One region of the Weissella paramesenteroides genome, then DNA from elsewhere that is predicted to be linked to it. Evidence: predicted binding sites of a transcription regulator. Region 1 holds the regulator's gene; the other holds the start of a gene.
What was found. Region 1 encodes CtsR, which represses protease genes until heat stress. Its sites were predicted from a motif close to TTGGTCAAAAAAGGTCAAANA; they were not measured.

Region 1 (3,428 bases):
ATCCAACTGCTTGTCAATACGGCGTTTTTGGCTCATTTCTTTTTTGCGCAATTCAGCAGCTAATTCAAAGTCCAAACGCTCAATCGCAGCATCCTTTTCCTGACGCAATGCAGCCAATTTTTCCTGTTGCTTTGCTAGTGGCGTTTCATGGCCCGTTCGGTCGATTCGGACTTTAGCTGCTGCCTCATCCATAATATCGATTGCCTTATCTGGTAAGAAACGATCTGTGACATATCGTACTGAAAGTTTAACTGCTTCAACAATTGTCTCGTCTGGAATTGCCACTTGATGATGTTGCTCATAGCGATCTTTCAAACCTTTTAGAATAGCAATGGCATCTGCTTGCGTTGGCTCATTGACCGTAACCTGTGCAAAACGACGCTCAAGTGCAGCATCAGCTTCGATGTACTTTTGGTATTCATCTAGGGTCGTTGCCCCGATAGTTTGCAATTCACCACGTGCCAAAGCAGGTTTCAAAATATTTGAGGCATCAATGGCACCTTCTGCACCACCAGCACCAATCAATGTGTGTAACTCATCAATAAACAAGATCACTTGACCATCATGTTGGATTTCATCAATCACCTTTTTTAGACGATCCTCAAATTCACCACGATATTTCGTTCCTGCAACTAATGATCCCATGTCTAACATCATCAACCGTTTTTGAGTCATGTCTGATGGTACATCGCCAGCAACGATCTTTTGTGCCAAACCTTCAGCAATCGCCGTCTTCCCAACACCTGGTTCACCAATTAAAACTGGATTATTTTTTGTACGACGCGACAAGATTTGAATGACACGCTTAACCTCAGTTTCACGTCCCACAACTGGATCCATTTTTTTATCGCGTGCTAATTGGGTTAAATCACGGGCTAGCGCATCTAAAGTTGGTGTACCTTCAGTCGCTTGCCCTTGAGCACCACGCTTACGTCGCGGATCACGACGCTTTGGTGTCTCACTAACACCTAATTTACGCAAAATTGCACGGCGCATTTCTTGGGGATTCACACCTAAATTAATCAGAATACGTGATGAAAAGATTGTTTCATCTGACAACAAGGCTAGTAAGAAATGTTCAGTACCCGTTCGCTCTTGATGTAATTTGGTTGCACTCTCGTTTGCCAAGCGCAGAATTTCGGCTGCTTTTGGTGAATAAGGCAAATAAGATTCTTTTTCTGCGCGAGATAGCGTACCATAGCCAGTAAATTGTTCAATTTGACTTTTAATATCGTCATCGACCACATTAAATTGTTGCATCACCTTGCTGGCAATACCTTCTTTTTCAATCGCTAATGCAAGTAGTAAGTGCTCAGTACCCACAGCTTGATGTTTAAAGTATTTTGCTTGTTCTTGTGCAACGACTAGCACGTTCTTTGCACTCGGTGTATATTGATTATCCATATTAATCACGCTCACTTTCAAACCGTAAACGGTTCAATAATTGCTGTAATAACCTAGCCCGAATACGACCTTGAATAGTTGCATCGCCAACTGCTAACGCTTCTTTTGATAACATTGTTAATAGAAGCTCGCCTTCACGCCGTGTCAAAATCTGTTCTCGGTACAGGCTAGATATTACTGCTGTTGCTGTTCTAAAGCTAACAATTTCAGGGAGACTCTGCCTCATTTCTTCAATGAGATCAGGTTCTGTTCGTAGTGCCATTTTCACAATACGAATATAGCCACCACCACCACGCTTTGATTCTACCAAATAACCATTCTCTGCACCAAATCGCGTTTTGATTACATAGTTGATTTGTGATGGGACAACATTGAAGCGGCGGGCAATTTCAGCCCGACGAATTTCAATTTCATTCGCCTGCTGTAAAATTTGTTTCAAGTATGCCTCAATATTATCGGACATATTTGAATCAGCCATGTCCTTCACCCCCTTGACCAATATTGACATAATTATAAGGCGCATTGCAAGACAATGCCACTAAACAATCACATCTTTTTAAAAAACATCAATTGACACAAAAACCACCAAGATTTCTCTTGATGGTTTTTAATTGATGCACCTAGAAGGATTCGAACCTTCAACCTTCTGATTCGTAGTCAGACACTCTATCCAGTTGCGCTATAGGTGCATGTTCATTTAAAGCTTCCCATTTGGAAGAAAGCGAACAACGGGATTCGAACCCGCGACCTCTACCATGGCAAGGTAGCGTTCTACCAGCTGAACTATATTCGCATGGGATGCCGACTACTGGATTCGAACCAGCGACCTCTTCATTACTAGTGAAGCGCTCTGCCAGCTGAGCTAAGTCGGCTTCTGTATCGATAATCGATATACGGATGACAGGAATCGAACCTGCACGCCCTAGGGGCACTGGAACCTAAATCCAGCGCGTCTGCCAGTTCCGCCACATCCGCAACAGACGTCAAACGAGTTTAACACTCGAGACAACTTTTATAGTATACCTAATCAATCAATAAGTGTCAATACTTATTTAGATTTTTATACCCAATGATAACCGTGTTATGGCTAACAACAACTTACCACTCGATATATATTACTAGGTTTTACCACTTTCTGCAACTGTTTTTTTATTTTTCCAACAAAAAAGGCTCGGACAAAAGAAAATGTCCCAGCCTCTGCTTGCTAAAATGGTATTAATTATAAGGAATCTTCTGGCACGATCTTATCTGCACCAAAGTATGGACGCAAAACTTCTGGAATCGTCACTGTGCCATCTTGGTTTTGGTAATTTTCCAAAATTGCAGCAACAGTACGACCAACTGCCAAACCTGAACCATTCAAGGTGTGCACAAATTGTAATTTACCGTTTTCATCACGATATTGAATTCGTGCGCGACGAGCTTGGAAGGCTTCAGTATTTGATACTGAAGAAATCTCACGGTAAATATTTTGTTGTGGCATCCAAACTTCCACATCATAAGTTTTGGCTGCTGAGAATCCCATATCACCTGTTGATAGCGTAATGACATGATAAGGTAGATTTAGCTTTTTAAGCAAGCTTTCAGCATTAACTGTCATATCCTCTAACGCCTGATATGAATCTTCTGGCTTAGTAAACTTAACCATCTCAACCTTGTTAAATTGGTGCATACGAATCAAGCCACGCGTATCTCGTCCTGCCGAACCAGCTTCTTGACGGAATGCAGGTGATAGTGCAGTCACACTATAAGGCAATTTTTCAGCATCAATCACTTCTTCGCGGAAATAATTTGTTAGTGGTACTTCAGCCGTTGGAATCAATGTCATTTCATCATTTGTACCAACCCGATAAGCATCATCCATGAACTTTGGGTATTGACCAGTCCCATACATCGCCTCATCCTTAACAAGGTAAGGTGTGATCATTTCCTTGTAACCTTCTTTTTGATGTTCATCAAGCATAAAATTATAAACAGCTCGTTCCAAACGAGCCCCTTGACCAACGTAATAGACAAAGCGGGCA
Region 2 (3,428 bases), 160 kb from region 1:
ATTCATAACATCTGGATGTGCTTTTTCAACCTCATCTAACAAAATCAATGAGTATGGGCGCCGGCGAACTGCTTCTGTCAATTGACCAGCCTCTTCATAACCAACGTACCCTGCCGGAGCACCAATCAACTTTGAGACAGAATGCTTTTCCATATACTCTGACATATCGAAACGAATCATACTATCAGTTGTGCCGAATAATTCTTTTGCCAATTGCTTTGCTGTTTCAGTCTTTCCAACACCTGTTGGTCCAACAAACAAGAAACTACCAATTGGTCGTCCCGTTTTATTAAAGCCAACACGATTACGACGAATAGCACGTGCAATCTTTTCTGTTGCCTCATCTTGGCCAATCACATGCTCTGCCAAATTATCACCTAAATGACGTAACTGTGTTTGCTCTGACTCAGCCAGTTCACCAACCGGAATACCTGTTTTCTCTTCAACGATTTTTTGAATATCCCCCACCGTTACCGTTTGGGCTGCTTCATTTTGTGGTGCCTGTTGCTTAACTGCCTGTAGCTGTAACTCTAAATTATTTACCTGATCACGTAATTGACTTGCTTTTTCATAATCTTCACGTTCGATTGCAGATTGCTTTTGCGCTTCTGTTGAGTGAATTTTATTTTCTAATTCCTTCGGATCTGCAATTTTTACGGACAAATTCTTTTTTGAACCTGCCTCATCAATTAAATCAATCGCCTTATCAGGCAAGAAACGATCTGAAATGTATCGATTTGAAAGGTTCACAGCGGCTTCTAACGCTTCATCCGCATACTTAACCTTGTGATAATCCTCATATCGTGAACGAATACCCTTTAAAATTTGCAGTGCTTCGTCTGTTGAAGGTTCATCAACTTGAACTGTTTGGAATCGACGAGCAATCGCTGCATCCTTCTCAATCTTACGGTATTCATTTAATGTAGTTGCTCCAATTAATTGGAATTCACCACGAGCTAACGCTGGCTTTAAGATGTTACCTGCGTCCATTGAACCTTCACCAGCAGTTCCGGCACCCATAATTTCATGAATTTCATCAATAAAGAGGATAACATCTTCACGCTTCGAAACTTCGTCCATCAATTGTTGCATACGCTCTTCGAATTGTCCACGTACACCCGTTCCTTGAACAAGTGATACCACATCCAATCGAATAACTTCCTTACCTTGTAACTTGCCTGGTACTTTAGCGTTGACGATTGCCTGTGCTAATCCTTCAACAACCGCCGTCTTTCCAACACCAGCCTCTCCTATCAAAACTGGATTATTCTTAGTACGACGATTTAGTACTTCAATAACACGTGCAATTTCATCATCTCGACCAATCACCGGATCAAACTTGCCCTTGCGTGCCATCTCAGTTAGGTTAATACCATATTGGTCAAGTAAACCATTGCCTTGTCCGCTATCGTTTCCACCGTTCCCACGTCCCATCTGTGTACGCGGTCCTTGCTGTGAACGCTGTGCTTGTTGTGTCCTTGCTGCTTCATTGTTCATCATACGAAAAATATCATCAAAACTTGAAAAACCAAATGGATCTTGTGCCATAATTACGGCCTCCTTACAATCTTTTTTATATTCATTACTCCCAGTAGGTCAACATCGCATCTCTTTTGACCTTTATTGACCTTGCTTACATTATCTATATTAGCACTCTAACACCGAGAGTGCAAATATTTTTTATCGTTTTTTAGACAAAAAAAGAATGAATTTTAGTTTGCATTAAAAATTCATTCTCTATCATTATTTTGTTCATTGATTAATATTTAATAACTAATTTACCCAACATATTACCAGCAGAAACTTTTTGTTGCGCATCCTCTACAGTGGCGACTGATAGCCCATCAAGCGTTTGTGAAATGGTTGATTTAACAACTCCTAACGTGACTAGATTTGACAATAATGCCAGAGCATCCCCTTGACTGGCAATATCTTGGCGAGCATTCGTTTTTGCAAACATAAATTCCCAATCTAACGATGCTGCCTTGTTTTTAATTAGACCTACCGGCAAAGGTTGTGTCGATTGTACAATGGCCCCAATATGGCCATAAGTACCAACCAACTCTGCTGCTGCCTCAAAATGTTGATCAAGCGAATGCAGCACAGCAATATAAGGGACTTCATCGAATCCTAAGCGTTTCACTTCAGCCACATAATCTTTACGATGATTAACGACAAAATCAGCGCCCAATTGGTGCACCCATTCAATCGTTTCATCACGTGAAGCACTAGCGATCACAGTCATTCCCAACCACTTGGCTAATTGAATCATAATCGAACCTACACCACCGGCACCGTTAATAATAAGTAGTGCCTTACCAGTTGCAGACCCAGCTGTCATCTTAATACCAAATTTGTCAGCAAGCATTTCATAAGCCGTTAAAAACGTTAAAGGTAATGCGGCTGCTTCGACATCCGATAAATTATCCGGTGCTTTAGCAATTAAGTTCTCATTAACTGCTTCATACTCAGCATTAGATCCGGTACGCCCTAGTTCGCCTGCAAAAAAGACCCGGTCACCAACTTTGTACTTTTTCACCTCACTACCAATTGAAACCACTGCACCTACGGCATCAAAGCCAAGAACACGCTCTTCTTTTGCTGCCATAGCTAACTCAAGCTGTTTAACATCAACTGGATTAACACTAGCAGCAGCCACCTTCACAAGAACATCATAGTTGCCAACACTAGGTAACGGTACGTTCTTTTCCGACAATGGCTCATTTTCGTCAATTGTTGTAACGACCGCCTTCATTAATTCTGTCATATTCATACTCCCTCAATGATAAATATTGAAATTTCTTTACGTACATCATACTATGAACGCCAAAAAATAGCGATAACAACACATTTGAGTATTGTTATCGCTAAATAATGATTAATCTTGTGATCCCTCTGCTGCGGCAACCCCTTCTTTTAGGCCATCCATATCAACATGGTGTTCACGGAATTCTTTATTATTAATTGGTAGATGCAATTCATAATTATCAAAGATTGTTAAATCTCCCTCAAGCTTATCAGCATCAAAACCAAGAACGTGACCACCAAAGGTACGATCATCACTTAGGAAATGCACGTGCCATCCAGCTGCAACAGTTCCTTGGTATAGCTCTGGTGAATAATAACCAATCAATGTACCACTAATATTTGTTTCTTCAAATTCACGTTGTGTTTTTGTAATTTCAGACAATGATGGATATGGGCGTTCCGATTTCGGTGCCGAACGAACTTTCATATAAGCAAAGCTACCTTGCAAAATAACACCAGAAAATGTGTTTTCCAGTTCACGATCATCAATCAATGAGACCATTTCTTTCATATTACCAGCACTAAACTTCACTTTTTCTGAAGAATCACTAGCATGGTGTACTGTTGCAAATGGTACCGTTTTTGCCATATCAGTCACATGATGAATGGTTCCTTCACCA

Region 2: the regulator CtsR is predicted to act here: its motif matches at 1,611-1,631, upstream of QRX23_RS07525 (ATP-dependent Clp protease ATP-binding subunit).

Annotation. Positions count from the first base shown of each region.
Region 1 is NZ_CP130559.1:1,665,184-1,668,611, forward strand. It holds gene QRX23_RS08370 (ATP-dependent Clp protease ATP-binding subunit) at 1-1,404, opposite strand, end outside; gene QRX23_RS08375 (CtsR family transcriptional regulator) at 1,406-1,882, opposite strand; tRNA gene QRX23_RS08380 (tRNA-Arg) at 2,020-2,093, opposite strand; tRNA gene QRX23_RS08385 (tRNA-Gly) at 2,125-2,197, opposite strand; tRNA gene QRX23_RS08390 (tRNA-Thr) at 2,204-2,276, opposite strand; tRNA gene QRX23_RS08395 (tRNA-Leu) at 2,297-2,379, opposite strand; gene serS (serine--tRNA ligase) at 2,624-3,428, opposite strand, start outside.
Region 2 is NZ_CP130559.1:1,504,686-1,508,113, forward strand. It holds gene QRX23_RS07525 (ATP-dependent Clp protease ATP-binding subunit) at 1-1,548, opposite strand, end outside; gene QRX23_RS07530 (zinc-binding alcohol dehydrogenase family protein) at 1,760-2,767, opposite strand; gene budA (acetolactate decarboxylase) at 2,879-3,428, opposite strand, start outside.